Desulforapulum autotrophicum HRM2: one gene and its partner. The protein of the gene in region 2 interacts with the protein of the main gene of each other region in a pairwise test. Links are inferred from orthologs where the notes say so. Each region holds a gene or a part of one and is shown on either strand. Other genes may lie near its edges.

What was found.
Region 1: the proteins of HRM2_RS15670 (region 2) and sfsA interact in binary tests that used the Escherichia coli proteins (3 or more experiments, as listed by UniProt). The link is inferred for Desulforapulum autotrophicum HRM2 from one-to-one orthologs.

What each region holds. Positions count from the first base shown.
Region 1 is NC_012108.1:4,563,923-4,579,113, forward strand. The notes cover bases 10,454-13,417. They hold sfsA (DNA/RNA nuclease SfsA), read right to left. Parts: upstream 12,321-13,417; coding sequence 11,586-12,320; downstream 10,454-11,585. Other genes in these bases: HRM2_RS20040 (glycerate kinase type-2 family protein), read right to left, coding at 10,454-11,504; HRM2_RS20050 (TIGR02757 family protein), read right to left, coding at 12,317-13,132; proC (pyrroline-5-carboxylate reductase), read left to right, coding at 13,286-13,417. In the rest of the region: HRM2_RS20000 (transporter substrate-binding domain-containing diguanylate cyclase), read right to left, coding at 1-1,586; HRM2_RS20005 (ATP-dependent helicase), read right to left, coding at 1,654-3,513; HRM2_RS20010 (phosphomannomutase/phosphoglucomutase), read right to left, coding at 3,536-4,891; HRM2_RS20015 (undecaprenyl-diphosphate phosphatase), read right to left, coding at 4,940-5,770; hcp (hydroxylamine reductase), read left to right, coding at 6,018-7,661; HRM2_RS20025 (HD domain-containing protein), read left to right, coding at 7,738-8,475; HRM2_RS20030 (ATP-binding protein), read left to right, coding at 8,579-9,346; HRM2_RS20035 (Crp/Fnr family transcriptional regulator), read right to left, coding at 9,401-10,078; more of HRM2_RS20040, read right to left, coding at 10,182-10,453; more of proC, read left to right, coding at 13,418-14,140; HRM2_RS20060 (DVU0298 family protein), read right to left, coding at 14,223-14,711; HRM2_RS20065 (ferredoxin), read right to left, coding at 14,689-14,886; HRM2_RS20070 (hypothetical protein), read right to left, coding at 14,870-15,103. UniProt on the Escherichia coli protein: Binds to DNA non-specifically. Could be a regulatory factor involved in maltose metabolism.
Region 2 is NC_012108.1:3,580,138-3,595,327, reverse strand. Bases 4,027-6,989 are described here. They hold HRM2_RS15670 (glutamate-5-semialdehyde dehydrogenase), read right to left. Parts: upstream 6,155-6,989; coding sequence 4,898-6,154; downstream 4,027-4,897. Other genes in these bases: proB (glutamate 5-kinase), read right to left, coding at 6,164-6,989; nadD (nicotinate-nucleotide adenylyltransferase), read right to left, coding at 4,226-4,888; rsfS (ribosome silencing factor), read right to left, coding at 4,027-4,229. In the rest of the region: HRM2_RS15700 (pyruvate carboxylase subunit B), read left to right, coding at 1-756; HRM2_RS15695 (zinc ribbon domain-containing protein), read left to right, coding at 1,026-1,703; HRM2_RS15690 (type I restriction enzyme HsdR N-terminal domain-containing protein), read right to left, coding at 1,704-2,219; gpmI (2,3-bisphosphoglycerate-independent phosphoglycerate mutase), read right to left, coding at 2,286-3,821; more of rsfS, read right to left, coding at 3,840-4,026; more of proB, read right to left, coding at 6,990-7,303; GTPase ObgE, read right to left, coding at 7,290-8,327; rpmA (50S ribosomal protein L27), read right to left, coding at 8,324-8,578; rplU (50S ribosomal protein L21), read right to left, coding at 8,607-8,918; HRM2_RS15645 (DUF3786 domain-containing protein), read right to left, coding at 9,088-9,693; sulfate reduction electron transfer complex DsrMKJOP subunit DsrP, read right to left, coding at 9,836-10,993; sulfate reduction electron transfer complex DsrMKJOP subunit DsrO, read right to left, coding at 11,005-11,829; sulfate reduction electron transfer complex DsrMKJOP subunit DsrJ, read right to left, coding at 11,826-12,221; sulfate reduction electron transfer complex DsrMKJOP subunit DsrK, read right to left, coding at 12,214-13,860; sulfate reduction electron transfer complex DsrMKJOP subunit DsrM, read right to left, coding at 13,864-14,871; HRM2_RS15615 (RsbRD N-terminal domain-containing protein), read right to left, coding at 14,943-15,190. UniProt on the Escherichia coli protein: Catalyzes the NADPH-dependent reduction of L-glutamate 5-phosphate into L-glutamate 5-semialdehyde and phosphate. The product spontaneously undergoes cyclization to form 1-pyrroline-5-carboxylate.

The DNA of each region.
Region 1 (15,191 bases), 990 kb from region 2 along the record:
TCCTTTGTTTTCCCTTCAAGGGCGATGGCTCCGGCAGAACGTACATTGGTGAGGTTCAGTTTCCTGATGGTACTCAGACCATCGCCCAGGTTGATGATAACGGCATCCACAAGGCCTTCTGAAAGTCCCTGCATCAGGGCCTGGGTATCGGCAAGGGCAACAATATTAATTTCAGGATAACCGGCAAGGGCCTCCTTGAAGTAAACATCCCGGACAATGCCCACGCGTCGTCCAAAAAGCTGGGAGATGTTGAAATAAAAACCAAATTCATTCCGGGTAAACAGGGTCAGGGGAATGGTGTAGTACGGTGGGGAAAACAGGGTAAACGATTGGCGGTCACGGTCAAACGAGATCCCATCGATAAGGTCCACCTTCCCGGCCTTAAACCGATCCAGGTTGGCTGTCCAGGAGCCGAATTCCGACGAAAATTGAAGCCCGGTTTTTTTGGCCAGAAGCCCGTAATAGTCATGGGCAAACCCTTGGTGGCCCTGGTCGGCAACAAAGGAAAAGGGTTTGGAATTATCCTCAAATGCCACGGTTACAACGGGGTGATCGGCCAGGAATCTTCTTTCCAACCCGGTCAGGGATACCTGTGTCAGGGGGGTCATCCCTCCGGAGGGGTCAAAGATAAAACCACTCAGGTCATAGTCTGAATCAGCCATGCCAAGGGAAACAAAGGTGTCGGCGATTCGCTGGAGGCTTGAACGATCCATGGTCCCCAGGTCATAGGTGGCAGGAAGGACCCGTTTTTTAACGGCCCGAACGCCAAGAATCAGGGTCTCAAGGCTCTTCTTTGGAACATGGGCTGCAACAAGGGCTGCCGTCACAGCCTCATCCTGGTCCATGGCAAAGGCCCATCCCCGGCAACTGGCCTCGACAAAACGCCTTGCCCGGTCTGAATGGTCTGCAAGGGACTCCTTTGAGGTGAAAAGGCTCTGGCCAAGGAAATCGGCCCCGAAATCCGACGGGGTAAAGACCGAATACCTCCTGCCGGGGGTACCCACAAAGGGCCGGTCCGTTACATGGAGCACCATGGCGTCGGCCTTTCCCCGGGCAAAACCATCGACATCAAAGGTGGAGGGGACCCAATTTAAGGTCCCAGGATCCAACTTGCCTGCCTTGAACATATGGGCAAGCTCGGCAACCTTACCCATGGCTGGATCGCCCATGACGGCCTTTCCGGCAAGGTCTGACACCTGCTCAATCTCCGGCCTTGCCACCACAAAAACCGACGATCGCTTTAAAAAGTTAGACAGCAGAACAATGGGTCGCCCCTTCATGGCCCCAAGTACAAGATCAGACTGCCCAAGGCCATAATCGGCCCGTCCGGCCACTACTTCCCGGACAGGATCGGTATGGGGTCCTGGTTCGACAAATCGGACATCAAGCCCCACTTCCCGGTAAAACCCCTGGTCTTTTGCGGCATAAAACCCGACAAACTCGGCATTGTGCTTCCAGTCAAGCTGCAGGATCACCGTCTCAAGATCGTGTGTGGCGCACCCACCCCTTTGAACACCCAGGACAAACACAAGGACCATGGCCGTTATCAACGCCATCCCTCGTATACAAAAACCAGACTGTCCCATGATGGTATCCTTACTTCACATATTTTACAGTTGCTAAATCGTGACGGACCAAGGCTTTACCTTACACTCACGCCATACATTCCTCAATCTGATCGATGAACCTTGACCGCATGGCAAACTGACCTTTTCGATAATTGGCATGGGAAAGATAGAGAAAGCGTTCGGCCCTTGTCATGGCAACATACATGAGTCGTCTTTCTTCCTGGATGGCCTGCTCTCCGGCATCAATGGATCGCCAGTGGGGGAAAAGCTTTTCCTCACACCCGACCACGAACACCGTGTCAAATTCAAGTCCCTTGGCCGAGTGGATGGTCAAGAGGGCCACCCCTTCCCCGTCGTCATCCTCGTCCTTGGTGTCCTCCCGAATCAGGGCCGCCTCTTCCAGATACTCAAGGATGGTGGATTTCTCCCGTGCCGTGTAGACCAGCTGTTCGATGTTCTCCTTTTTAGAGATAAATTCAGCCTCGGTCTTGACCTTTTTCTTCAGGTAATCAAAGTAAGCTGTCCCATCCAGCACCCGCTCCATGGCCTGGTTGGGCGGCAGGTCCCAGAGGGAATCCAGCAGCTCAAGGAGCTTTGAGAGCTCACCATGGATCTTGGGGGTCAGCACCCGCTCCTGGACCATTTTTCTGGCAGCACCGGACAGACTCATCCCCTCTTCTTTCATGGTGCCGATCTTCTTGACCATGGCTGGCCCGATCCCCCTTTTAGGGGTATTGATGATCCGCTCAAACGAGACGTCGTCGTTGGGAAACTGGGCCGCGCTCAGATAGGAATTGATGTCCAGAATTTCCATCCGTTCAAAAAAACCCTGGGCACCCATGAGGCGGTAGGGAATTTTAAACATCCTGAATATCTTTTCAAAGGCAAGGGAACAGAACTTGGTGCGGTAGACCACGGCAATCTTGTCAAAATCAATGCCTTCACCCTTGCAGTTCAAGGCCTTGAGGCGCTTTGCAACCCATTCGGCCTCTTCACCTTCGGAAAAAAACTCGTGGATTTCGACCACCCCTCCCTTTTTCTGGGAGAAACACTTTTTGTCCATCTTGTCGGCATTAAAATCAATGAGCCCGTTGGCCGCCTGGACAATTTCATCGGCCGACCGGTAATTCTCCTCAAGGCGAAAAATCCTGGCATTGTCATACCGGTTGGAAAACTGAAGAAAATGGTTAACATTGCTGCCCCTGAACCCATACACGGCCTGCCAGTCATCCCCCACGCAGAAAAGATTACCGTGATCACCCAGCAAAAGCCTGGTAAGTTCGTCCTGGAGATTGTTGGTATCCTGGTATTCGTCCACAAGGATGTGGGTGAACTGTTGCTTGTACCGCTGCTGAATTTCGGGAAAATCCCTGAGAATGTCCCGGGTTTTCAGCAGGATGTTGTCAAAGTCAACCAGGTTGGCCTCAAACAATCTTTGTTCATACGCCTTGTAAAGATCAACCACCCGGATTATGCCCATCCTCGGGTGCTCGTCAAAATAACGGTCTGGATTGGCCGAATTCTTTGCCCTTGAGATGATGGAGATGAGATTGCCGGCATGCTTTTTTTCAAGGTTGTTGTTCACAAGGATCTCCGTCACGATCTTTTTCTGCTGGTAAATCGAGCAGATCTGGATGGGAGATGAGTAACCGATCTCATGGCTATGGGTCTTGAAAATAACAAGACAGGCCGAATGGTAGGTCCTGACCCAGGGAAACTTGGCATACCCAAGGCCGGACAGTTTATAAAGGCGACTCTTCATCTCCTGGGCCGCCTTATTGGTAAAGGTGATGGCAAGGATTCTTGTGGGATCAAACCCCTGGCCGATGAGGTGCATGATCTTTGCCGTCAGGGTCCGGGTCTTGCCGGATCCTGCCCCTGCAACCACAAGGGCGGGTGACCCCGTGTGAAGGACTGCCGTCTGCTGCTGTTCGGATAATTCCATTGGTTTTTACTACTTAACTCCCTTAGGGTGTCTTGGAAATGATCTTTTCAAGGGCCGTCTCAACCATGGATCTGATCTCAACAAGCCTTTGTTGTGTTAATGCCTCAAACCGCAACACCAGGGCAGGCTGGGTGTTGGAGGCCCGCACAAGCCCCCAGCCGTCGCCAAAGAGCGCCCGCATGCCATCAATGTCAATGACCTCGTGGGTCTTTTTAAACTGCTCTGTAATGGCGGCAACTACGTCAAATTTTCTGGAATCGTCACATTCAACCCGAATCTCAGGGGTGGTAAAGGTGACGGGAAGATCTTCAATCAGCTGGGATACGGTCCTGCCCGTATCAGCAACAATCTCAAGAAGCCTGCAAGTGGCGTAGAGGGCGTCGTCAAAACCGAAATACCGATCCTTAAAGAACATGTGGCCGCTCATCTCACCTGCAAGTTCGGCATTCGCCTCTTTCATCTTCTTCTTGATCAGGGAATGGCCCGTCTTCCACATGATGGCCCGGCCCCCGTGTTGTTCAATGTCATTGTACATGACCATGGAGCACTTGACCTCAGAAATAAAGGTAGCCCCGGGTTTGCGCTTGAGAATCTCCCTGGCAAAGATTACCATGAGCTGATCCCCGTAGATGATGTTCCCGTGCTCGTCGACTACGCCGATGCGGTCGGCATCCCCGTCATACCCGACGCCCAGATCCAGTTTTTTTGCTTTGACAAGGTCAATGAGTTCAACCATGTTGGCCTTGACCGTGGGATCTGAACCGTGGTTGGGAAAAGTGCCGTCCATGTCGCAGTAAAGGTCATGGACCTCACATCCCAGACCTTTGAGGACCGGCAGGGCCGTGACGCCGCCCGTGCCATTGCCCGCATCAACGCCGATGCGAAGGGGTCGTTTCAGGCAGACATTCTCCTGAATATAGGCCATGTAGGGGGTGAGGGCATCGCTGATTTCAATGGTTCCCCGTCCCTGTACATATACGCCCGAGTCGATGATCCGTCTCACCTCCTGGAGTCCCTGGCTGTGGATACTGTCAGGCCCGTTCATGAGCTTGAATCCGTTATACTCGGGCGGGTTGTGGCTGGCAGTCACCATGGCACCACCCTGGGCGTTGAGGTGGTGGATGGCAAAGTAGAGCACGGGCGTGGGACAGACACCAATATCAATGACATCACATCCGGTTGAAAGGATACCCTCGATAAAGAGGACGGAATAATGATCGGAAGTTAATCTGCAATCCCGGCCCACAACCACCCGTCGATTGTTGTCCCGGTCAAGGAGGGTGCCATAGGCCCGACCAATTTTGACCACATCTTCATCCACAAACTCCTTGCCTGCAATTCCCCGGATATCGTACTCCCTGAAAATTCCCGGATTCATATTTCCTCCTTTTTAAACAATAATTCAGATATCATTCACGATATGCCCCTAGGCGACAAATCCTGCTATAATTGAAATCAATCCAACGACCCAGCAATAGGGGGCAAAAAGATAGAATCTCCCTTTTTTGACAATTTTCAACAGCGCCACCAGGGCCAGTGTGCCGACGATAAAAGCGGTCAGGGTGCTTAAAAGGGTCACTGTGTCAAAACCTGCACCAGTGGCAAAAGACTCTTTGAGACTCAATATCTCTGCACCGGCAATGGCGGGCATGGACAGCAGAAACGAATACCTTGCCGCTGTTTCCCGCTCCACCCCGGAAAAAAGACCTGCTGCAATCGTGGCACCTGATCTGGAAATCCCCGGAATCACGGCAACCCCCTGGCAGACTCCGATAAAGAGGGCCGTTCCAAACCCAATCTGTTCGACCTTTTTCCCCCCGGGTGTTGAATGTCTGGTCAACCAGAGAAAGGTTCCCGTGACCATGAGCATGCTGCCCACAATCACCAGAGAAGAAAATAGAGCATGGACATAATTTTTCAGAATCAGCCCGATAACTGCCGTTGGAATGGATCCCACAATGATGAGGGCCGCAAGCCGGACATCTCCATCTGCCTTGACAACCTGCTTGAAATTCTTCAGTGAACCCAGGTTCTGCACCAGCCGTCCAAGGCTGACGACCATGGCCTTGATCTCTTTAAAAAAGACAAGGGCAACGGCAAAAAGGGTTCCCAGGTGAACACTGATGTCAAACGAAAGGGCAGGTTCTGTAATGCCAAAAAAATTCTGGCCCAGTACAAGATGGCCCGATGAACTAACCGGTAAAAATTCTGTAAGCCCCTGTAGAACGCCAAGCACAACACCCTGATATAATTCCATATCCACTCCACCACACCCTTCCTGTAAGATTTATCCAACCCTGTTCAAAATTCGGCACAAAAAACAGCACCATTCTCTGCCGCAACCTAGGTAAATATCGTCTATGGCAAAAAATATCAAGATTTGATTGGTTTGAATAATTTTCTATTTACTTGATATAGATCAAGGAAATCCTTAACTTAATCAGATAATATCTATTTCACGGTTAAAGAGTTCCCACACAAACAACCATTCAAGGAGGACGACCATGTTCTGTTTTCAATGCCAGGAGACGGCAAAAAACAAGGGATGTACCATCAGCGGGATGTGCGGCAAGAAAGAAGAGACGGCAAACCTTCAGGATCTTTTGATTTTTAACCTCAAAGGCATCGCCGTTCTTACCCTTAAGGGAAAAGCAGCTGGGGTGGACATGACCACAGAGGCCGCAAGGTTTGCTTCAAAGGCGCTGTTTACCACCATCACCAATGCCAACTTTGACGATGCAAGCCTTGTTGACTGGGTAAATCAGGCCGTTGCCCTTAAAAAAAATATTGCAGACAAAATCAAGGGCAAAATCACCGGAGCGCTCCACGACTCAGCCACCTGGATGTCCACCAATGTGGACGAATTCCAGGACAAGGCAAAAACCGTTGGGGTTCTTGCCACAAAAAACGAGGATGTCCGCTCCCTGAGGGAGCTTCTGATCATCGGCCTCAAGGGCATAGCGGCCTACGCCGAGCATGCAGCGATTCTGGGCAAGGAAAAAGATGAGATCTACACCTTTATCCTTGAAGCCCTTGACTCAACCACCCGGGATCTGAGTGTGGATGAGATGGTGGGTCTGGTACTCAAGGCCGGTGAGATCTCAGTGGTCACCATGGCGCTCCTGGACGAGGCCAACACTTCAACCTATGGCAATCCCGAGATCAGCGAGGTCAACATCGGTGTGGGTGACCGCCCCGGCATCCTGATTTCAGGCCATGACTTGAAGGATATGGACGAACTGTTGAAGCAGACCCAGGGAACAGGGGTTGATGTTTATACCCACGGAGAGATGCTGCCGGCCAACTACTATCCTGAATTCAAGAAATACGACCACCTCAAGGGCAACTACGGCAGCTCCTGGTGGAAACAAAATGAGGAATTTGAGTCGTTTAACGGCCCCATTCTCATGACGACCAACTGCATCATTCCCATCAAAAAGAGTAACACCTATGGGGACAGAATATTCACTACAGGCGTGGTCGGATATCCCGGTCTTGAAAAAGTTGCCGATCGTAAGCCGGGCGGAGCAAAAGATTTTTCAAAAATTATCGCCCTTGCAAAGACCTGCCCTGCCCCCCGGGAGATCGAGACAGGCACCATTGTCGGTGGATTTGCCCACAACCAGGTGCTGGCCCTGGCCGACAAGGTGGTTGCAGCGGTAAAATCCGGCGCCATCAAGCGCTTCATTGTCATGGCCGGTTGTGACGGCAGGCAAAAGGACCGGGCCTACTTTACCGAGGTTGCCGAAAAGCTTCCCAAGGATACCATTATCCTCACGGCAGGCTGTGCAAAATACCGGTACAACAAACTAAACCTCGGCGATATCGGCGGAATTCCAAGGGTGCTTGATGCGGGACAGTGCAACGACTCCTACTCCCTTGCCGTCATTGCCCTGAAACTCAAGGAGGTATTTGGCCTTGATGATATCAACGAGCTTCCCATCAGCTATGACATTGGCTGGTACGAGCAAAAGGCGGTTGCGGTTCTTCTGGCCCTTCTTCACCTGAACGTGAAAGGCATACGACTTGGACCAACCCTTCCTGCCTTTATTTCTCCTGCGGTACTCAAGGTGCTGGTGGAAAATTTTAACATCAAGCCCATTGGCGATGCCGAGGGTGATATTGCAGCCATGATGCAGGGAAATTAACGATAGAATGACATTCGGGGTCAGGTCCTTATACTTAAACAGGCCTGACCCCATCAACCCACAAAGGAGGCCCTCCATGAAATGCCCGGGTCAAGATACCCAGTACTGGAATAAGGAAGCCATTTTCGAAACACCTTGCCCTGAATGCGGCACCATTATTGAATTTTTCAAGGATGACACATCCCGGGTATGCAAGGGATGCGGCAAGCGGATGGTAAACCCGAAACTGGATTTTGGTTGCGCCTCCTATTGCCAATATGCAGAACAATGCCTCGGTACCCTTCCCAAAGAGTTCCTGGCCAACAGGGACGATCTTCTAAAGGACAGGGTGGCCGTGGAGATGAAGCGTTATTTTCACACGGATTTTAAGCGAATCGGCCACGCCACAAGGGTGGCACGCTATGCCGAAGCCATTGGTAAGGCCGAGCTTGGAAATCTGGCCATCATCCTGTGTGCCGCCTATCTCCACGACATCGGTATTAAAAAAGCCGAGGAAAAATATAACTCAAACGCACCTGAATATCAGGAGATTGAAGGCCCGCCCGTTGCACGACAAATCCTTGAACACCTCAAGGCCAAGGCGGATCTCATCGAAGAGGTATGCGACATTGTCGGCCACCATCACCACCCGAGGGACGAAGAGACACTCAACTTTAAGGTGCTTTACGATGCCGACCTCATCACAAACCTTGAGGAGGCACAAAAAAAGACCCCCCTGGAAAGGGCAAGGCTTGAAGCCATCATTAACAAGTCTTTTCTAACCCAGAGCGGCAGGGAACAAGCAGCCAAGGTTCTCCTGACCCCGGAGGTATAAGCCGAAAAACCGCCGACAGAAGAACAGAGCAAAGAACAGCAGCACCAGACATACAACCCGGGATCAAAACCGGTGTGAATACCTGAACCCAGGAGGATATACCATGAAAATCATGCGGAAAATAATAGAGATAGACGAAGAAAAATGTGACGGATGCGGAAACTGCGTTCCCTCCTGTGCCGAAGGTGCCATTGAAATCATTGATGGAAAGGCAAAGGTGGTAAAGGATCAGTACTGCGATGGCCTTGGGGCCTGTATGGGCGAATGCCCCCAGGGTGCCTTAACGCTTGTGGAAAGGGAGGCAGATGCCTTTGATGAAGAGGCTGTGGAGGCCTTTTTAAAATCCAAAGACAAAAACAGCGCACCTGCATCGTCAGGGTGCGGCTGCCCGTCAGAGACCCTGCACACCTTTTCAACACTGGACGAGAGTGCCTGCCAGACGGCCAATAAACCGGTGATAATGGGTGAGTCCGCCTCTGCCCTGGGACACTGGCCCGTTCAAATCCGACTGGTTCCGCCCACGGCACCCTTTCTCAAGGATGCAGACCTGCTCGTCACAGCCGACTGCGTGCCCATTGCCTACGGCTCTTTCCACCAGGATTTCCTGAAAGACAAAGTCGTGATGATGGGATGCCCCAAGTTTGACGACAAAGACGCCTATGTGGAAAAATTCACCCAGATTTTTGCCGGAAACACCATCAAAAGCATCACTGTCCTTATCATGGAGGTGCCCTGCTGCTCCGGGCTTCCGGGCATATTGGAACGGGCCATGGCCCTTGCAGACAAAAAAATTCCAATGACAAAAACGGTAATCAGCGCCAGGGGCGAAATAGTTAAGCCCAACAAGATCAACGCCGGAACCATCGTTTGATCCCGGGAGCTTTAAGGGGGGATGGATTTCAGATCTGCCCCCCAGCAGGCTTGTTTACTCCCCCTCGGAAATCTCTGCCAGACCATCCGGGTCAACAATGTTTATTAACCGGTTGTCCACAGTTATGAATCCCTCGTTTGTCAAACGGGCCAGTATTCTTGAAATGGTCTCAGGAGTGGTCCCAAGAATGCCTGCAAGCTGGGTTTTAGACACAGGAAGGTTCACCAAACCGGGTTTATCTCTATCCTTGATCGAGGCCATGAGGTAGGAGGCAAGCCGGGCCGGAACTTCTTTTAATGCAAGGTTCTCCACCATGATGGTGAATTCTTTGAGCCGCATGGAAAGAACAGCCAGCATGTTCAGGGCAAGATTGGGGTGGGTTAAGATAAGTTCAACAAACCTTTTTCTTGGAAAAAAAATCAACGAGGCATTGGTAATGGCAACCGAAGATGCCGGGAAACTTTTCCCCGTAAAGACCGGCACCTCGCCAAAGGGTTTTCCAGGCCCATAAATATGGAGGATCTGTTCCTTGCCGCCAAACGAAAGCTTGAAAACCTTGACTTTACCGGTCTCCACCACATAGAACCCGTTACAGGCATCCCCGTCCGTAAAAATAATCTCGCCCTTCTGCACGGATCTTCTTTCGCATATGGCAATGATTTCCTTGAGGTTTTCCGGGTCAAGTCCCTGGAACAGGGGTACTTTTCCGATCGTTTCTGCTGTTGATTTCATCGTATCCCTTTATAACATGACAGACACGAGCACAACCCTTTTTCAAACGGCTCACCCGCAAAAGTGACTATCTCCTGCTTGAACGGAAGACACCACCTTTTTTTCAGGGTATAATCATAATATTGATATCCATAACATTGGTTAACGTCGGGCCGGTGATCACGAGGTTGCCCATGGGTTTAAAAAAATTATAGGAATCATTGTTGTTTAGATACATCCAAGGATCACGTTTCTCAGATCTTGCCTGCCCAACCGTTGTGTTGTCAATAATGGCACCGGCGGCATCTGTCATTCCGTCCGAACCATCGCTTCCGGCACACAGGGCATAAATGTTATCGGCAGCTTTCAGGCTGAGGGCCATGGCCAGGGCCAGTTCCTGATTACGACCACCCTTGCCGCTACCCTTGACCTGCACTGTGGTTTCACCGCCGATTATCAGGCAGGCCGGAGGGGCGATGGGATGATGGGTCTGCCTGACTTCCATGGCAATGGCAGCCAGAAACCTGGCAACTTGCCTGGATTCTCCCTCCAGTGCGGAAGAAAGGATAAGGGTGTTGTATCCCAGTCGTTCTGCTTTGGTTTGTGCCGCCTGCAGAGCCAGAAGGTTATCGGCAACGATCATATTGTTGACACGTTCAAAAACCGGATCATTTTCTTTCGGGGTTTCAGGAATTCGCCCATGAACACCGGCTTCAATCCGCCGGATGACGTTGGCCGGCAATCTGTCTTCGAGCCCGTAGCTGGTAATAATGTTCCAACAGGATTGAAAGGTTGTATGATCCGGCGCTGTCGGTCCAGAACCAATATCGGTATACTGATTGCCGATGACATCTGAAACAATAAGGGTGATCACCTGGGCGGGATAGGCTTTTTTTGCCAACTGCCCTGCCTTTATCCCAGAAAGATGCTTGCGTATGGTATTTATTTCCTGGATGTCAGCACCGCACTCAAGCAGCACATGGGTCACGGTTTGTTTGTCTTCAAGGGTGATACCGTCAATGGGCAGTGTTAAAAGCGAGCTTGCCCCACCGGTTATAAGACAGAACACAAGGTCGTCCGCTGTCGCCTCTTCCACCATCCCGGCCAATCGACGGGAGGCCTCAAATCCGGCCTGGTCCGGGTGCGGATGCCCGGCTTCAACCACTTCAACAGCGTCAAGGTCACCGGCATGACCGTTTTTGACGATCACCATTCCCCGGTATAAGTAATCACCCAGTATTTGTTTCAATACCCCTGCCATGGGAGCCACGCCTTTCCCTGCTCCAACGATGAAAATTCTTTTAAAGGAATCCAGCTTGTAGGTCTGGTGGTTGATGACAAGGGTGTTTCCCCGTCGTTTAACCCATCTTTTTACAGCACTATCGGTCTTGACTGCATCCAGCCCGGCATTAAAAATGGCTTTTAACTGTTCGTTTATTGGGTCCATCAATCCTCCTTTGGTCTAGGGGAGAACAACCGACATCAGAGCTCCAGGCGGTGTGATACCGTTTTTATTGTTTGTTGGCCGTTATCCCACAAGGCCTGAAACCGGTTCAAGGACCACGGGAATTGATCGGCCCATGGAGATTCTTGTGGTATCAAGGACCGTATCCCTTGCAATGACCTCCACCCCTGCATCCACTGCCTGTTTCAACGCACATGCATACATGGGATCTATGTCTGCCGCAGGAGAGAAAGAAACAGCATCCATGCGCTGGATCAGATAGAAGATCACGGCCCGTTTGCCCTCCTGGGCAAGCCGCTGGAGTTCGGCCAAATGCTTTTGCCCCCTCAGGGTCACGGCATCTGGAAATCTTGCAAGCCCGTTTTCCACAAGGGTACAGTTTTTAACCTCAACAAAGCATTCGTCCCCATTGTCCCGGGTGAGCAGCAGGTCAAGCCTTGTATGGTCCCCGGTTTTCACCTCCGGCCGGATGGTGGTATAGCCGGTAAGCTCGTCCACAAGACCTGCCCCAATGGAGTGGTGCACCAGTTTATTGGGAATCTGGGTGTTGATGCCGATCAGAGTTTCGGGCAGTTCCATGAGTTCCCAGGTGTAGCCAAGTTTTCTTTTGGGGTTGTTACTTTCAGACAGATAGACCTTTTTTCCCGGCTCACAGCACCCCCGCATGGACCCGGTATTGGGGCAATGTGCCGTTACAAGCTCACCCGTCTCCAGGGTGACATCGGCCAGAAACCGTTTATAACGGCGTACAAGGGTACCGGCAATCAACTGGGGTAACTCATAACCATGGTAAGTCATTTTTTTCCTTTATTTCCGGACACCTTGCCGGTGCCTCCTGATAGAATCATCTTTAACTCAGCGGGGTTCATCTCCTTGCGGATGCCGAACCGTGTCAGACAGAAATCATACCGGACAGGATCATGGGGAACCAGGGTTCTGAAACCCTGGGTGATCTCAAGGGCTGTTTTCAAATTGGCCTGTTTTTTCCGGGTAAAGCCAAGCTGGGTGCCCACACGGAACATGTGGGTATCCAGGGGGACAACAAGGGCTGAACACGGAATCCTGTCCCATCCCCCTGGATCGACCCGGTCCTTTCTGACCATCCAGCGCAGAAACAGGTTATTGCGTTTGCAGGCGCTTCGCTTGTCCGGGTCGGCCGCAAGAATCCCCATGCTTCCCCGGCAGGACAGCTGTTTTACAAACAGGGAAAGGGCCGGGATCACGGTTTCATCATCTGGCGAAAAGCCTTCAGCAAAACAGGTTTCAAGGGACCCAAACCGCTGGAGCACCGTTTTTACTCCCATCAGAAGGCAGGCCATCTGCTTTCCGGTTGTAAACCGATACTTGAAGCCCTCAAGATCGTGAACAATGTCCGCCTGATTCCGGGTCAAAAGATACCCATGGGGCGAAGTGCCAAACAGGTCAAGCACCTGGGTTACGGCCTTTAAAATCTGGGCTACCCGACCATAGGCAAGGAGGGCTGCAACCAGGGCCACAATTTCCCTGTCCCTGACCTGGGGGTAGTTGTAGAGAAACTCCAGGGGATCGGGAGCCACATACTCCCGCCGGTTGTATTGACCATGGATACGGTCAAGTCTCTGTTTGAGCATCAAATAAATCTCCTGGCAATCTGGTTGTTCGCTTGTGCCTGGTGTTAATAACATATTTTACCTTGACTAAAAAGCAGACCTACCTTTTAATGTCAAAGCTGAACAATTAATGCGTATAAATTCATCAACATCTTCTTTTCAGGAGCAATCAATATGCTGAGTGACCAGAAAATTGGCTTTATTGGATCCGGCAACATGGGGGAGGCCCTTATCAGCGGCCTTGTTCTTTCAAAGGTATCTTTACCTGAAAATATCATCTGCTCGGATGTAAGGCAGGATCAGCTCGATGCGATCCAGGCCAAATACGGCATTGCCACCACCACAGAGAATCTTGAGGTAATTGAAAGATCCGACATTGTTGTCTACGCAACAAAACCCCAGATTCTCCATACGGTTTTCAAGGAAACGGCAAAGGCCCTTGACATGTCCAAGCTCATCATCTCCATTGCCGCAGGGGTCCCCCTTGCCGCCATTGAATCCTGCCTTCAAAAGAAATTACGGCTGATCCGGGTGATGCCCAACATCTGCGCCTTTGTAAGGGAGAGTGCCACTGCAATTGCGGCTGGAAAGAACGTTCTCAAGGGGGATGTGGAGCTTGCAAAGGCAGTGTTTGACTCTGTGGGAAAAAGCGTTTTTATCCAGGAAAACGTTTTAATGGACGCCTTTACCGGATTGAGCGGAAGTGGGCCTGCCTATATCTTCATGATCATAGATGCCATGGCCGATGCAGGGGTAAAAATGGGGCTGTCCAGAAAAGACTCCCTGTTTTTGTCTACCCAGACCGTTCTGGGTGCGGCAAAGCTCCTTCTGGAATCCAAAGAACATCCGGGCCAGCTCAAGGACAGGGTCACCTCTCCGGGTGGAACGGCCATTGCCGGAATTCACACCCTGGAACAGGGAGGGCTCAGGACCACAATGATCAATGCAGTGGAGGCCGCATCCAAACGATCCACCGAGCTTGGCGAGCTAATGATCAAAAACTTTGCAAAAAACAACGAAGAGGAATAACGAACATGGCCGGGACAAGGGTGCTTGCAACTTTTAGGTGTAATCTTTTGGTGGGTATTTCAGACAAAACCACAGGGGTTCTTCAAAAGGTGCCAAGCAGGTGGGTGTAAGGTGCCATGATCAGGGGCTGTGCAGCGAACAAACGCTTAAGCCCCTTGACCGCCCCCTGACGCAGGGGCTCGTATTCCAGATAATTACCCTCGGAATCCACATAGGAAATAAGAATCCTGTGGAACTCCCGGGCAAGCCCGCCATGGACGGCCATGATCTCCCCCATGGATTCAGGGGCGCCCCAACCAATGCCACCGGACTCATCATTTAGACTCCACATGAGTCGTCTCATTACAACCCTTGCAGACTCCATGTCCCGATCGGCAAGGGTTGCCACCACCTGTCCCAGGGAGACAACGGCCCTTGCACGGATATGCTCATCACAGCTCTGGATATAGGAGATCAACGGATTTACAACCCTTTTGAGGTTATACCCGAGAATCTCATCAGGAAATGATTTGCCATCATCCCTGGCAAGCAGTGTGTATACCTCATTTTTAAGTTTCCTCAATCCACTCAATACAATGCCCCCTGCAGCTTCTGATAATATCGTTGATATCCTCTTCAGGATATGAGTCACTTTCTACAAGCTCAATATAGTTCGCATCGTTTTTCCTGAACACATGGGGACAAAGCTCAACGCAGATGTCACAAAGCACGCATTCACTCAAATCAATTTCAAGTTTTTTCTGCATCGTGTTCACACTCCTTCCACCACCCCTTACGCCTGTGGGCAGCTTCCTCCTTTCTTGCAAGATCCCTTAGTTTAAACCCTGAATCCAGGAGAATACCGTACAAGATGCCGCACCCTGAATCCTCCCGTTCTTCGTCGCCCTTGTGGGCCAGAAGAATCATCTGCTCGGCAAGTTCAAGGGCCTTGACAATATTGTTGTCGCATGGTTTCTGCAGCATCTGGAAAACCTCTCCTCGCTAATGATCCCGATAACATCCTAGGTTATATGTGAAAAACACTGCAGCAACCATGCCAGATTGATTTTGC
Region 2 (15,190 bases):
ACCTGCAGGCCCGCCGAGGTGTTGAAACCCGAGCTTGACGCTGCCAGGGCCGAGATCAAGGATCTTGCCGTGGATGAGGATGACCTGATCCTCTATACCCTGTTTCCGGTTACCGGCAAAAAGTTTCTCCAGCGTAAATATGGAAAAGAGACTGTTCCTGAGAGCATGAAGGCCATTACCCTGGAGGATGTGAAACGGCAGGCGGAGATTGTTCGAAAGGCAAAGGCCGGAGAACTTGTGGAGCGCAATTCGGACCGAGACCTTCCGGAAAAGACCGACTGCCTGAGAACCTTTAACGTGTTTGTGGAGGATGAATGCTTTGAGGTCGGGGTTGACGAGGTCGGTGGCGCACCGGTCATTGCCTATGCCCAGCCGGCCCAGGTTCAGTCCCAGGCGGCAGCACCAGCACCCGCCCAGCAGGGAACAAGGGTGCCTCCACCACCTGCCCGTGCAGCTGCAGCAGCACCGGCACCCAGGGCGGCAGCACCGGCACCCAGGGCTGAAAAGCCAGCACCTGCTGCGGCTCCTGCAAAGGGCGGCTCAGGTGTGGGAGTCAAGGCCCCCATGCCCGGCATGATCATCAAGTATGAAAAGGGCGTGGGCGATGCAGTCAAAAAAGGGGACACCGTTGTGGTCCTCGAAGCCATGAAGATGGAGAACGCCCTCCCGTCTCCGGTGGATGGTGTGATAACGGCCCTGAAATTCGGGTCAGGTGATTCCGTATCCAAGGGAGACCTGCTTGCCGTCATAGAATAAAAGAGTCAGGCATGGATTAGATCTGAATTCAAAATGCGATAATCGGGTGGGTCCGGGAAGTCATTCCGGGCCCGCCCTTTTTTGTATGAATTGACAACCTGAGGATTCATACTTATATTTGCTACCGGTTAATTTGTAATTGAGCCCTGGAAATTGACAGAAAATTGTCGAGGCCGGGGCTGGGTATGGTCTGCCTGCAACAAAAGATGGAACGCCCTTGATCGTGATTGTTTAACGGCAGTTTCCCATAAAATAGAGGAGTGAATCACATGGCCTTTGAAACAAAAGAGGAAGTGCTTGAGAAGATTTTAAATATGGAAAGACCCCTTTGCCCCCACTGCAAAAAGCAGATGAGCCTTTGGGAGGTGCCTGATATTGCCTTTGGAGACGGTCTTGGATGGGGAACCCCCTATCTCTTTGTCTGCTTTAACGACGAGTGCTCCTCGTTTAAAAAGGGGTGGGATGAGATTCAGGAGACCATGGAACATGTGGCGTCATATCGCTGCATTAATTCTCCCGGATGCGATAATTTTGAGTACATGCCCGTGTTCAGCTCCATTGGCGGTACCGGCCAGATGCTTGACGACAATGTCCTTGATATGAGAGAGGCCACCAAGGAGGCCATGAAACAGGGCTTCTCCCTGTTGACTGACTTTTACATTTCCAAGGACTGGGACGAAATTCTAAAAATTCTGCTGGATCCCATTCAGCCTGCCAGGGTAAGACTCAAGGCGGCCGAGATGGTGGGGGAACTGGGTGATGTGGATGCCATTGAACACCTGTTGAATCACAAGTACAGCTCCCCGATTCTTACCAAGGCTGTTGAAGATGCCGTGGCCGTTCTCCATGAGCGCCACTACACAAGGGAGTGTCCCCACTGTGCCGAGATCATTAAAAAACGGGCCACGGTTTGCAAGCATTGTAACAAGGCGGTTCCAAAGGGCTGATTAGCCATTGCATTCGTCGTGGAATTTGTCAATGTTGTACGAGCGGAAGATGATCATCTCCCGCTCTTTTTTTTCGTTGGGAAAGGGGGGGCATTCAAGGGTCACTTTAAGGGCCTCCTCCTTTGATGGCAGGGCATCAAGCCCCTTCCCCCTTTGTTTGCCCGTGACAACATCCCGCATAAGGGCGTCAAGTCCATTGGTGGCAACTGAAAAAGGGATCTGGAATTCATAGACCAGTCTTGCCCCGGCAAGAATTTCCCTCTCATAGGATCCAAGGGATCCTGCAATGCATCTAACAGCCATCACTGGTCGGTCTTTGCAGAAAACCACAAGATCAATGGTGGAGTGGTATGCCTCCCCCTGGAAGGTCACGCAGATGGGTTCATCAACCCGGATATCGTGTTTGTCATAGCCTTTTTCTTTGACCAGGAATCGTTCAAAGGTCTGTCGGCTTTCCTCCGGCCCGACATTGGGAATCGTCTTGCCTGTTATGTAGTCAATCAGTGTGTCTTCCATGGGGTCTCCTCACATATGTTTTCTCAAGGGTTGCTCCGGCCGGGTTCAACTATATTCTGATCCTTGTCAGAAAAGGGCGGTGCCGGTCATTTCAACGGGCTGTTTCAGGTTCATCACCTTTAAGATGGTGGGGGCAATGTCCCCGATTACCCCCCTGGAGAGGGTTACCTGGGGCAGGGGGTTCCCGGCCAGAATAAAGGGTACTTCGTTGAGGGTATGGGAGGTGTGGGGAGATCCGTCGGGCGTTTTCATCTGTTCAGCATTTCCGTGATCTGCCGTGATCATGGCAGTTCCCTGGGTCTGCCATACGGCCTCGACCACCGCTTTTACGCATCGGTCAACGGTTTCACAGGCCAGAACCGCAGCTTCCATGATGCCTGTGTGCCCCACCATGTCCATGTTGGCAAAGTTGAGCACAACAAGGTCGTATTTTCCGGAAAGAATACGTTTGACTGCCTCATCTGCAATCAGGTCAGCACTCATCCCAGGCTTTTGATCATAGGTTCTAACCTCCCTGGGAGAGGGAATGAGCACCCTTTCTTCGCCCGGAAAAATCGTTTCGTCACCCCCGTTGAAAAAATAGGTGACATGGGCATATTTTTCGGTTTCAGCGATTCTGAGCTGGTTCAGCCCCTGGTCACTGATTACCTTTCCAAGGACATTGTCAAGGTGAACCGGAGGAAAGACAACCGGCAGGTCAAAATTTTCATCGTACCGGGTCATGCAAACAAAGGTGGAAAGGGCTGGATGTTTTTTCCGAACAAATCCTGAGAACGATTGTTCCGTAAAGGCCCGGGTGATCTCCCTTGCCCTGTCTGCCCTGAAGTTGAAAAACACGATGGCATCCTTGTCCTTGATCACGGGCAGGGCAGGGTCATCTTTTTTGCCCATGAGGATGGGCTTGATGAACTCGTCGGTTTCGCCCCGGTCGTAGGCGGCCTTGATGGCCTGGACAGGATCACTCTCAAGGGTGCCCTTTTGGTCTGTGTAAAGGTTGTATGCCGTTTCAATACGATCCCAGCGGGTGTCACGGTCCATGGCATAGAATCGACCGCAAATGGTGGCAATGTTGACCCCGGGTTTGTCTGAAAGGTGGTTTTCAAGCTCGGTCATAAATCCCAATCCTGAATCCGGAGGGGTGTCTCTTCCGTCCGTGATGCAGTGGATGGCCGTGTTTACCCCAAGGTCATGGGCCATGCTCGCCAGGGCCAGGAGGTGGTCCTTTTGGCTGTGAACCCCGCCGTTGGACACAAGACCCATGAGGTGAAGGGTTGTTTTAGAGCGTTTGACCGTCTCCATTGCCTGAACAAGGGTTGGATCTTTTAAAAAGGAACCGTTCTGGATGGCGTTGTCGATCCTCACAAGGTCCTGGAACACCCTTCGTCCCGCCCCCATGTTCATGTGGCCCACCTCGGAGTTGCCCATGATACCGTCGGGGAGTCCCACGGCATTGCCTGAACAGGCAAGGCTTGTGTGGGGGAACCCCTGGGAAAGTTGATCTAAAAAAGGTGTTTTGGCCGCTTTTACTGCGTTGCCGTAGGAATCGTTGTTGATGCCCCAACCGTCAAGGATGATCAGGGCCGTGACCGGTTTAGTCGTCACAGGAAAGCTCCTTTGTTATTACTTTTTTTCAGGGGTTTTATAGGCTGACAGGTCCAGTCTGGGAGCGTCGCTCCACAATCCTTCAAGGTCGTAGAAGTCCCGGGTTGCCTTGTCAAATACGTTGATGACCACATCTCCATAATCAAGCAGGGCCCAGGTCCCCTGTTTCATCCCTTCGGTGCCGATGGGCATATTATTGATTTTTTTCATGGCAATGTTAATGTGCTCAGCAATGGCAGAGACCTGGCGCTGGGATTTTGCGGTGATGATCATAATGGCGTCCGCATAGGAGGTCAGCTTACGCACATCAAGGACGGTTATCTCCTCGGCTTTTCGTAAAAAGGCTTCAACAAGGTATTTGTCAAGGGAGTCGAGCAGGTCCTTGGTATGATCGGATGGATTTGTCATAAATAGAGTCCTTTCTGGCTGATAATTTCTTCCACAGGCTGGGGCACAAGGGGTGCCACGGGAAGATGTCGTTTAACTCGTTGTCGAATAAGGGTTGACGATATGTCGATTTCAGGAACCTTGCACACGTAAACGGGTTTTACACCCGAATCTGAAATCGGGTCTGAAAAAAGATCCTCTCCGTTAACCGGTCTGTAGTTCTTTGATATCACATCTTGAAGAAAGGATGCAACATCCTTTGCCTGTTTTTTCTCCCCTGGCCGGATCATGACGATGGTGGAGATAAGGGAAAAAAGTTCCCGGCCTTTTTTCCAGGTATCCATTTCAAAAAAGGCGTCGGAGCCGACAATCAGTCGAAGATCATCGCCTGGAACAAGGGTGTTGATAAAGTGGTTAACCGTGTCAATGGTGAAAGAAGGCCCCTTGCGGACAATCTCCACATCCGAGGCCACAAGTCCTTTGATGGTGGAAACCGATTGTCTGACCATTTCAAACCGCTCCCGTGCAGGGGCAAGGTTGGTCGTGCTCTTGTGGGGAGGTATGGCCGAGGGGATTAAATGGATGGTGTCAAGGTTAAACGCCTTTTTGACGTGGAGTATAACCGTTAGATGTCCCCGGTGAAGGGGATTGAAGGTTCCGCCGAATAAGCCCTGGATCATGATCCCATGCTATTGCCGGGTCTGGCCTTTGCCGACCACGACAAATTTGGTTGAGGTGAGTTCCTCAAGCCCCATGGGGCCAAAGGCGTGGAGTCTGGAGGTGCTGATGCCGATCTCGGCGCCAAGTCCGAGTTCACCGCCGTCGTTGAACCGGGTGGAAACATTTACACCCACCATGGATGATGACACCGTGTTAATAAAGGTCTCTGCATTTTCAGGGATGTCCGTCACAATCACATCCGTGTGGTCGGAGCCGAACACGGCAATGTGCGCCATGGCCTGGGCCAGGTCTTTTACGATTTTAACGGAAACGATGAGATCCAGGTATTCGGTTGACCAATCGGTTTCGTCGGCGGGCAGGGCTTGGGGAACCATGGCAAGGGTGGCAGGGCAGCCCCGCATTTCAACCTTTGCCGCTGAAAAGGCCTGGGCCATCCGTGGTAAAAAGAGCGGTGCAATACGTTCATGGACAAGCAGGGTTTCCATGGCGTTGCACACCCCTGGCCGCTGGGTCTTAGCGTTGATGCAGATGTCAACGGCCTCGTCCATGTTGCAGGTTTCGTCCACATACACATGGCAGACTCCCTTGTAGTGCTTTAACACGGGGATGGTCGAGTGTTTTACCACAAACCGGATCAGGGACTCACCCCCCCTTGGGATCACAAGGTCGATGTAAGCCTCCTGCTGGAGAAGTTCGGTGATGGCCTGTCTGTCCTTTACCGGCAGTACCTGGACACTGTCCCTTGAAATGCCGACCGTTTCAAGGGCATTGCCGATGATGCGGGCAAGGATGGTGTTCGAGAAAAAGGCTTCTGAGCCGCCCCTGAGAATGGCGGCATTGCCTGCCTTGAGGCAGAGGGCTGCCGCATCCACCGTTACGTTGGGTCTTGACTCGTAGATCATGGCGATGACACCCAGGGGAATTCGTCGCTTAGAGATTTCAAGGCCGTTGGGCCGGGTCCAGGCGCCTGTGATCCTGCCCACGGGGTCGGGCAGGGCGATCACCTGGTTGAGTCCCTTGATCATGGACTCCAGGGTCTGGTCGCTGATGGTAAGCCGGTCGATCATGGCCGCTGACATACCACTGTCCCTGGCTGCCTTGAGATCCTTTTGATTCTCGGCTTCAATTTCACGTTTCCCATGGGCCAAACCCCTGGCGATCTCGGCAAGGACGGTGTTCTTTGTGTCTGCTGAAGCCGTTGCAAGGGGCCTTGCAGCTGTTCTTGCCCGTCGGGCGATATCTTCGATCATGGATGCCAGTGTCATGGTCTTTTCCTATCCCAGTTCAAAGGTAATTGCAAGATTATCCCGGTGGATGACGTCATCATAGGGTTTTGAACCGAGAACGTTTTTGATGGCCGCAGTTTTGAGTCCCATGATACGCCGGATGTCTGCTGATGAGTAATTGGCCAGGCCGTTACCGATGATGGTGTTGTCCGGGGACTTGATTTCAATTGGTGCACCCATTCCGAATTCGCCCTCAACAGCTGTGATCCCGATGGGCAGAATACTCTTTCCCCGGGTGATGACGGCATCCCTTGCACCCTGGTCAAGGCGGATGACTCCCTGGGGTTTCAGATTGTAGGCGATCCAGCATTTTTTGGAATTGAGCTCTTTTTTCCCGGGGAGAAAATAGGTGCCAAGGGTTTCTCCGTCAACAAGCCTGGACAGGACATTTTCGTTTTTTCCACCGGCAATGATCATGGGTCTGCCGGCTTTTGAGAGCTTCTTGGCAGCCTTGAGCTTACTCAGCATTCCCCCGGTACCCAGGTTTCCGGGAATACCGCAGGCGGCCTGTTCCATCTGGTGGGTGATGGTCGTCACCTCAGGAATGAGACAGGCGTCCGGGTGAATTCTGGGATCCTTGTTAAACAGTCCGTCAATGTCGGTGAGGTTGATGAGGATGTCCGCATCCATGAGCAGGGTGATCATGGCCGACAGGTTATCGTTATCACCGAGCTTTATCTCTTCTATGACAACGGTGTCGTTTTCGTTTATGATGGGTACGATTTTCCAGTCAAGAAGGGTATTGATGGTATTTCTGGCATTGAGGTAGCGACGCCGGTTGCCCAGGTCGTCCCGGGTGAGGAGCAGCTGGGCCACCTGTTTCCCATGGCGGGCAAAGGCAGTGTCGTAGGAGTGAATCAACCCTGCCTGGCCGACTGCTGCCGCAGCCTGGCGGGCGGGAATTCCCTCAGGCCTTTGTTTAAATCCTATCTTTTTGACCCCGGCAGCAATGGCTCCGGACGAGACCAGAATGACTTCGCATCCCCTGTCCTGGAGAAGGCTGATCTGATGACTGATGGTCTCGATGATATCAAGGTTGAGTCCGTGGTTCAGTGTCAGCACGCCGCTGCCGATCTTGACTACAACCCGTTTGGCATTTTTAAGATGCAGGCGTTTATTTGTTCCCATGGTCAGTTTCACTTTTCCGTTCAAGGGGCTTGTGTTCGGCTATCTGCCGGGCAAGAATCTGGATAAGTTTGGCTGTTCCCTCTCCTGTGGCAGCTGACAGGGTGAGCAGTTCACCAGTGCCATAGGCCTTTTTGAATTGTTCAACCTTTTCCATTGATCCGGTAAGGTCAATTTTGTTCAACACAACCAGCTGGGGCTTTTTTGCCAGGGTTGCGGAGTAGAGGGAAAGCTCGGTGTTGATGAGGTTGAAGGCGTCAAGGGGATTGTCCGGTTCAATCTGGGACACATCAATAAGATGGATCAGGATGCCGGTTCGCTCCACATGTTTTAAAAACTGGATGCCCAGACCTGTGCCTTCATGGGCGCCCTCAATGATTCCGGGTATGTCTGCAACGGCAAAGGGTTCCCCAAAATCTGGTATAACCATTCCAAGTGAAGGGGTGAGGGTGGTGAACGGATAGTCCGCTATCCTCGGGCGTGCCGATGAGATCTTGGAAATCAGGGTGGACTTTCCGGCATTGGGCAGTCCGACAATGCCCACATCCGCAAGAAGCTTGAGCTCCAGTTTGAGGTGAAACTCCTCTCCAGGCATACCGGGTTGGGCAAATCTTGGCGCCTTGTGGGTGGATGTGGCAAAACGCTTGTTGCCCTGACCGCCCCTGCCGCCTTTTGCAATGGTGATTCGCGTGCCCGGTTCGGTAAGGTCAAACAGCACGGCCCCAGTCTCCTGATCTGTAACCAGGGTTCCCGGGGGAACGGGGATAATGAGGTCTACCCCATTCTTGCCGTGCTTGTTGCTGCCAAGTCCCGGCATTCCGTTCTTTGCCCGGATAATCTTCTGGCGGCGAAGGTCAAAAAGGGTTCTTTTTGCAGGGTCGGTCTCAAAAATGACGCTGCCGCCTTTGCCCCCGTCACCGCCGTTTGGCCCGCCCCGCTCGATAAATCTCTCCCGTCGGAAACTTACACAACCGGGGCCGCCTTTTCCTGAGATTACAGTGATCGATGCTTCATCAATGAATCTCACGCTTCATAAACACTCACTCTCTTCTTGTCCCGGCCCTTGCGCTCATAGGCAACAACACCGTCGATCTTAGAAAAGAGAGTATAGTCTTTGCCCATTCCAACATTGCTGCCGGGATGGATTTTTGTACCGAGTTGTCTTACCAATATGTTTCCTGCAACAACGGTCTGGCCGCCGAATTTTTTAACGCCCCGCCTCTGGGCATTAGAGTCGCGACCATTCCGGGTGCTTCCGCCTGCTTTTTTATGTGACATGACCTATCTCCTTAAGTAGCTATAAACCTTATACCAGGATGCTGTCGATTTTGACTGCGGTATACTGTTGTCTGTGGCCCCTGAGGTTTCTGTAACCTTTGCGGCGTTTGAATTTAAAAATAAGAACCTTTTTTCCCTTGCCCTGCTCCAGGATGTGGCCCTTGACAATGGCGTCTTCAATGGCAGGCTGACCCAGGGTGACATTCTCTCCGTCGGAAAACATCAGGACATCGTTAAACTCAATTTCCCCGTTTTCCGTGCCTTCAAGCTTCTCAACCCTGAGGGTGTCGCCCTCTTGAACCTTATACTGCTTTCCACCGGTTTTGATTACTGCATACATTCTCTGTATCTCCTTATATCGCTTTATGCCTACCTCTACACAGTCCTAAAATCCCTAAGCATAGGCTGAAGACTCTATTTTGTCAAGATAAAAAAGTTTGCAAGGCATGGGCCTAATTGGTGTGAATCCCGTGCTGTGGCGGTAAAATTTTCAGCTTGGTGACGGGCATTCACTGGTTGATAATCCCAAGGATGGCTCGGGAGGTGTATTCCCCCACATCGGCCAGGCCGTCCACCGGCAGAAATCGGTGGGCATTGGCGGAAAACAGGCAGGTGACCGAGGCTGGAAAATCCTCGTCCGCCCCATAGAAGATGTAGCAGAGGGCAATTTTGGGCAGGGGGTGGACAACCAGGGCAAAATCGCCCCCGGGTTCCTGGACAGCTTCCGGGCTGCCAAGGGTGTCGACAATGTTTTTCCTGCGGGCCTTGATGGCTTCCACATGGGGAACCAGTATCCCTTCGGTGTGGGTGGTGAAGGCCCCCACGTAGGGTGCAGTGCCAGGCAGTTCCTTAAAGGCTTTAAACGGGACTAAAATGCAGATCTCAGGGTTTGCATTCAGGGCGTACAGGGAGATGAGGATCTCGAACACCGACGACATCTGCTGGCCTTCAAGATTGATTCCATCAGGGGAGATTGTGCAGGGTCGTCCAAAGGCCTTGAACTGGAAACGATTCCCCTGTCGTTGGGCCGGTAGATTGGCCGCAAGGTCCTGGGGTAGATCGGCATAAAGGCGGGCAAGGTTGTTTGCTGCAATTTTCCGGTAATTGTCTTTCACTGTGCTTTTCCTTATGTTGCCTTTGACACGGCCATGGAAAGGCTATGATCGGAATGTGACCCCATGGAACCTGGGTAAAAAAAAAGCGGGGATGCCGTGTGGCATCCCCGCTCCAGGTTTAACTAAATCTATTCAGACGAAACTATCCTCTGACCTCTTCCTTGACCGTGGTGGCAAGCTTGTACAGAATGGTCAGGATGAAAAGGCCTGCGGCGTAGATGCCCAGGGTGATGCCGATCTCCTTGAAGGTTGGCATGTACTCTGTCACATGGTGAAGCGGGGAGGGTACAAACCCGCCTGCGATCATGCCAAGACTCTTGTCGATCCAGGTGCCGATGATTACCATGACACAGATGAAAGGCAGAAGCGTTGCGTTGCTTCTCAACACCGGGATAACCAGCATGATGGCAGCCGAGATCATGAGAATCATTGATGACCACATCCAGGGAACCATGGTGTTGTGACCGTGGAGTCCGAAGAAGAGGTAGTCGATGTGGGTCATGTGCCCGGGGATCTTGCTGTAGTAGGTGACAAAGATCTCACAAAGAAAGAAGAACACATTTGAGATCAATGCATAGCAGGCGATCTTGGAAAGCGTCTGCATGGCTTCCCAGCCCGGATCAAACTTGGTGAATTTCCTGACAACATAGCAGAGCAGGATCAGCACGGACGGTCCTGCGGCAAAGGCCGATGCCAGGAACCTGGGTGCCAGGATTGCCGTGAGCCAGAAGCCCCTGCCCGGAAGGCCACAGTACAGATAGGCCGTTACCGTATGGATGCCGATGGCAAAGGGGATGGACAGATAGATCAAGGGGGTTGTCCAAGCCGGTGGCTTGATCTGGTTTCTTTCAGCTTCCAGCACCTTCCACCCGATCACAATGTTAAGAAACAGGTAGCCGTTGAGCACACACATGTCCCAGAACAGCATGGAATGGGGGGTGGGGTAGAGAAGCACGTTGAGCATCCTGATGGGCTGGCCAAGGTCGACCACGATGAAGAGCAGACACATGATCAAGGCTGCAACGGCCAGAAATTCACCCAGGATGGTGATCCTGTGGAATTTTTCATAGTTGTGAAGATAAAAGGGAATGACCACCATGACACCTCCTGCGGCGACTCCCACAAGGTAGGTGAAGTTGGCGATGTAAAATCCCCAGGTGACGTCCCGGCTCATGGCGGTTGTCATCAGACCGTTGATGAACTGGTCCACATAGACAAGAAAGCCTGCTCCGATGACAGCGCAAAGTACCCCAAGCCAGATCCAGTACTTTTTGCTTCCTTTGATAGCTATTTCAAGCATATTCGCCTCTCCTACATGATGTAATAAACAGAAGGCTCAGTTCCAAGCTCCTGTTTACGTCTGATTGAATATTTCTCGTTCAAGAGTGCCCGGACCTCGGAATTGGGATCTTCAAGATCTCCCACGGTGATTGCACCTTCACTCACCTCAACACAGGCCGGTTGAAGGCCCTTGGCAAGGCGTTCGGCGCAGAGGTTGCATTTTTCCACAACGCCCTTGGTCCGGGTGGGAAAATCAGGATTGACCTCGTCGATAAAAGGCCGGGGATCCCTGAAGTTAAAGCTTCTGGAGCCAAACGGACAGGCTGCCATGCAGAACCTGCACCCGATGCAGCGGTGGAAGTCCATGAGCACAATGCCGTCGTCACGTTTAAACGTGGCCTGGGTGGGACAAGCCTGGACGCAGGGAGCGTTCTTGCAGTGGTTGCAGGTGACAAGAAACGGCAGGTTTTTGAATTTTTCTGCCAGGAACTCGTCTTCCTTGTCGGGAAAGGCATTGTGGAAATGCTCTTCCCAGATCCATTTGACCTCCTGTTTCTGGTTCACAGGCCGGTTTTTGGGAAACTTTTCAGGATCCGGCTCGTGGTGAAAGTCAGGCACGTTGTGGGTCTTTCGGCAGGCTTCAACAATCTTTGCTGCAACTTCATCGTTGAGTTTATTGGTGTCTATGACCATTCCCCATCGTTTTGCCGTAAGGGCTTCGGGGTTCTTTGTCTTTGTCGCCTCGGCCGCGGCGTGGGCGCTGGATGCTGCAACAGCCTTTATTGCCGGAGCAACACCAATGCCCAGCGCAGAAACGCCTGCGACCTTCAAAAAGCTTCTTCTGCTCTTTTTCATTGGTTGATCTCCTTGGGGGTTGTGTGGCACTCCCAGCAGTAGGGATCCACGGATGCATAGGTATGGCACTTGTCACAGAATTTTTCTTTGTCCTCATGGCATCCAAGGCAGGAATTCTCACCCGTGGAAAGGCTCATCTGGAACTGTTTGCCGTTGGCAGCATTGTACTTTCTGTCAGCATCCCTGACCACGGAATCCCGCCATTCATCAAGCAGGGACATATGGTTTGCCCGCATGTCATACTTGTCCAGAACACATTTTCCAGCGGCCTTGGCCTTGGCTGAAAGTTCCGGCTCAGGAGCGGCTTCCGTGCCGCCAAAGTTGAACCATATGGGGAAAAGGGCAGCAATGACGAAGACCGCCAATCCTGCCATGATTGCATTTTTACTCATCGTCATCCTCCATACCCGGTAAGGGTTCCATGCGTAGATCGGTGGTTCGCTTTTTCTCTCCAGGGAGGATCAAGGCGTTTCCGATCAGCTCGTGCACACCATAAACTTCAACCTCTGGTACCCAGTATTCACAAAGGGCCGGAAGGGCCGCCCTGTCAATGGCGCAGATGGTTGCAAGGGTATTAACATTGAATTTATCATGGACAAACTTTACGGCGTTGGCCCTTGGCAGACCGCCTGCCATACGAAGTTCGATGTTTTCACCTGCATTGAGTCCGGCCCCTGATCCGCAGCAGAAGGTCTGCTCCCGGATGGTATTTTCCGGCATTTCAAAGAAGTTGTCACAAACGGCCTTGATGCAGTAGCGGGGCTCTTCCAGAAGACCCATTCCCCTTGCAGGGTTGCAGGAATCATGGAAGGTGATGATGCGGTTTGAGTTGCGGCTCTTGTCAAATTCAAGTTTATTGTGCTTGATAAGGTCGGCTGTGAACTCGGTGATATGAACCATTTTGGTGGACTTTGAATTTTCAAATTTGGTTCCCGTGATGGGGTTCACAGGTTCCTCAAGGAAATCGGCAGGGCCGTTCATGGTGTCCATGTACTGGTTGATCACCCGCCACATGTGTCCGCATTCGCCGCCAAGAATCCATTTGACGCCCAGGCGCTTGGCCTCGGCATACATCTTGGCGTTGAGGCGTTTCATGGTTTCGTGACTGGTGAAGAAACCAAAGTTTCCACCCTCGGATGCGTAGGTGCTCCAGGTGACGTCCAGGTTATACTTGTCCTTCAAATATTTAAAGAGGACCATGTAGCCCTGGCAGGTGTAGGTGCCCGGATCGGCAAATACATCACCGGAAGGAGTGATGAAAAGAATATCAGCCCCTTTTTTGTTGAACTGGGGGGCAACGTTGACCCCTGTGATCTCTTCGAGATCCTCGGTGAAAAAGTCGAGCATGTCCTTAAAGGCATGGGGCTGGATACCCAGATGGTTTCCGGTCTGGTAGCAGTTGGAAACAGGGGTTGCGATCCAGTCGATGTTCAAGCCCAGCAGGTTTAAAAGTTCCCGGCCCATGATGGTGATCTCGGCGGTATCAATGCCGTAGGGACAGAAGACTGAGCATCGGCGACATTCACTGCACTGGAAAAAGTAGTACCACCACTCTTTCAGTACGTCCACGGTCATGGGTCTACCACCGGCCAGCCTGTCTCCTCCTGGGACCTTTGAGAGAATTTTTCCGACCGTTGTAAAGTCGTTTCGATAAACAGACCTTAACAGTTCAGCCCTTAGAACAGGCATGTTTTTGGGATCACCCGTGCCAAGGAAAAAGTGGCATTTGTCTGCACAGGCACCGCAACGAACACAGACATCCATGAAGATTTTGAATGTCCGGAATTTTTCCAGGCGGTCTTTGATTCCCTCATGGATGATTTGTTGCCAGTTTTCAGGAAGTTTCCAGTCTTTATCAAGGGGATTCCACTGCCGGGCATTGGGGGCACTCAGGGTCTCCAGGCTTTCAGGCTTTGCAGCATAGCAGTACATCCCGGGTCTGATCTGGACGGCGGTATTCATCCAGCTGCCCGAGGTAGGGGTATAATCTACCTTGTCCAACAATTCATCAGGTTTAAGTTCGTCAGCCATCGATTACTCCTTCTTATCCACTGGAAGTCCAGCTTCTATCATTTTTTCCCTAAAGTGATCTTCATACTGCGCATAGGTATGAATTTCCACCGCATAGTTCCAGGGGTTGATGTGCCGTTTCATCCGGTTGTTGTTTGCCATGTTTCTTGTGGGGCTCAAAAAGACGCCGGCCATGTGCATGAGTTTACTTACGGGAATATAGGCAAGAAGCACGCTGACCATAAAGAGGTGGGCATAAAAAAGACCGCCGACGCCTTCCGGAATTACCGGGTGGAAGGTGGCAAGGCCCATGGTAAATGTCTTGACCCCAAGGATGTCTACCTTGGTGAAGTAACGCATGGATATGCCGGTTGCTGCAATGCCGATGATAAGGAACAGCGGAAAATAGTCAGCTGCAAGGGAGATATAGCTTACCTTTTCATCAAAAATTCTACGGGCAAGGAGAAACAGGGTTGCCGCCAGAAGCACGATACCCGACAGAAAAATGCCGGGAAGGCCGATCTGGATGATGCCGTCAAGGTACTCAAGGGCCTTGACGCAGACCGGAACCGGGTTGAGGAAAAACCTCAGGTGCCGTAGAATCACCACCAGAAATGCGTAATGAAAGGCAAGGGCGCCCACCCAGAGAAAGATTTCCCAGGAGTAGGTGATCTTGTTTTTCTCATTTCTGTTGAATGCAGCCTTGGTGTTTCGAAACAGGGACCTGAATGCACAGATTTCAAGCACCATTCGCACGAATACCCCGGCAGCAGTGTCAGGGTTGTCAATGCGGTTCTGTTTGATCCACGGTAGGGATTTTTGCTGACCGCAGGTTGTGGGAATCCGGAAGGGTACGGCAGACGCTGCCCAGCCCATCACCCGGTATATAAACCCGGCGATAAAAGCTGCGACCGCTGCGTAGGGCACAACGATTCCAAAGAACCATTGCATCCCGGCGCCCTCAACCCCTGCGTATGCCAGCAGAAAAAGCAGAAAAACGCCTGTCAGGGGTAACATGTACTTTTGCTTCATATTCTAACCACCTCACTATTGAGGCCCGGTAAGGTTTGGAACCTTATTGGGCCTGTTTAAAATTTTGCGAGCTAAAAGAGTTCCTTTTCCTTTAGCTCCGTTACTAAACCTGCCCTTTCAAAGGCTGAGTGAATCCGTTTTTTGGCTTCGGTAGCCTTTATAAGGAATATCGCTTCTCGACATCTCATGTACCGGTTAAATGCTGCAAGGGCTATTGTATCGACCCGTCTGTCAAAGGTTTCGTGCAATTCCGGCGCCATGATTTTTTTTGCGATTTCTTTGAGGTCAAACACAAACCCCACGGCAGATGCTGGTGTGA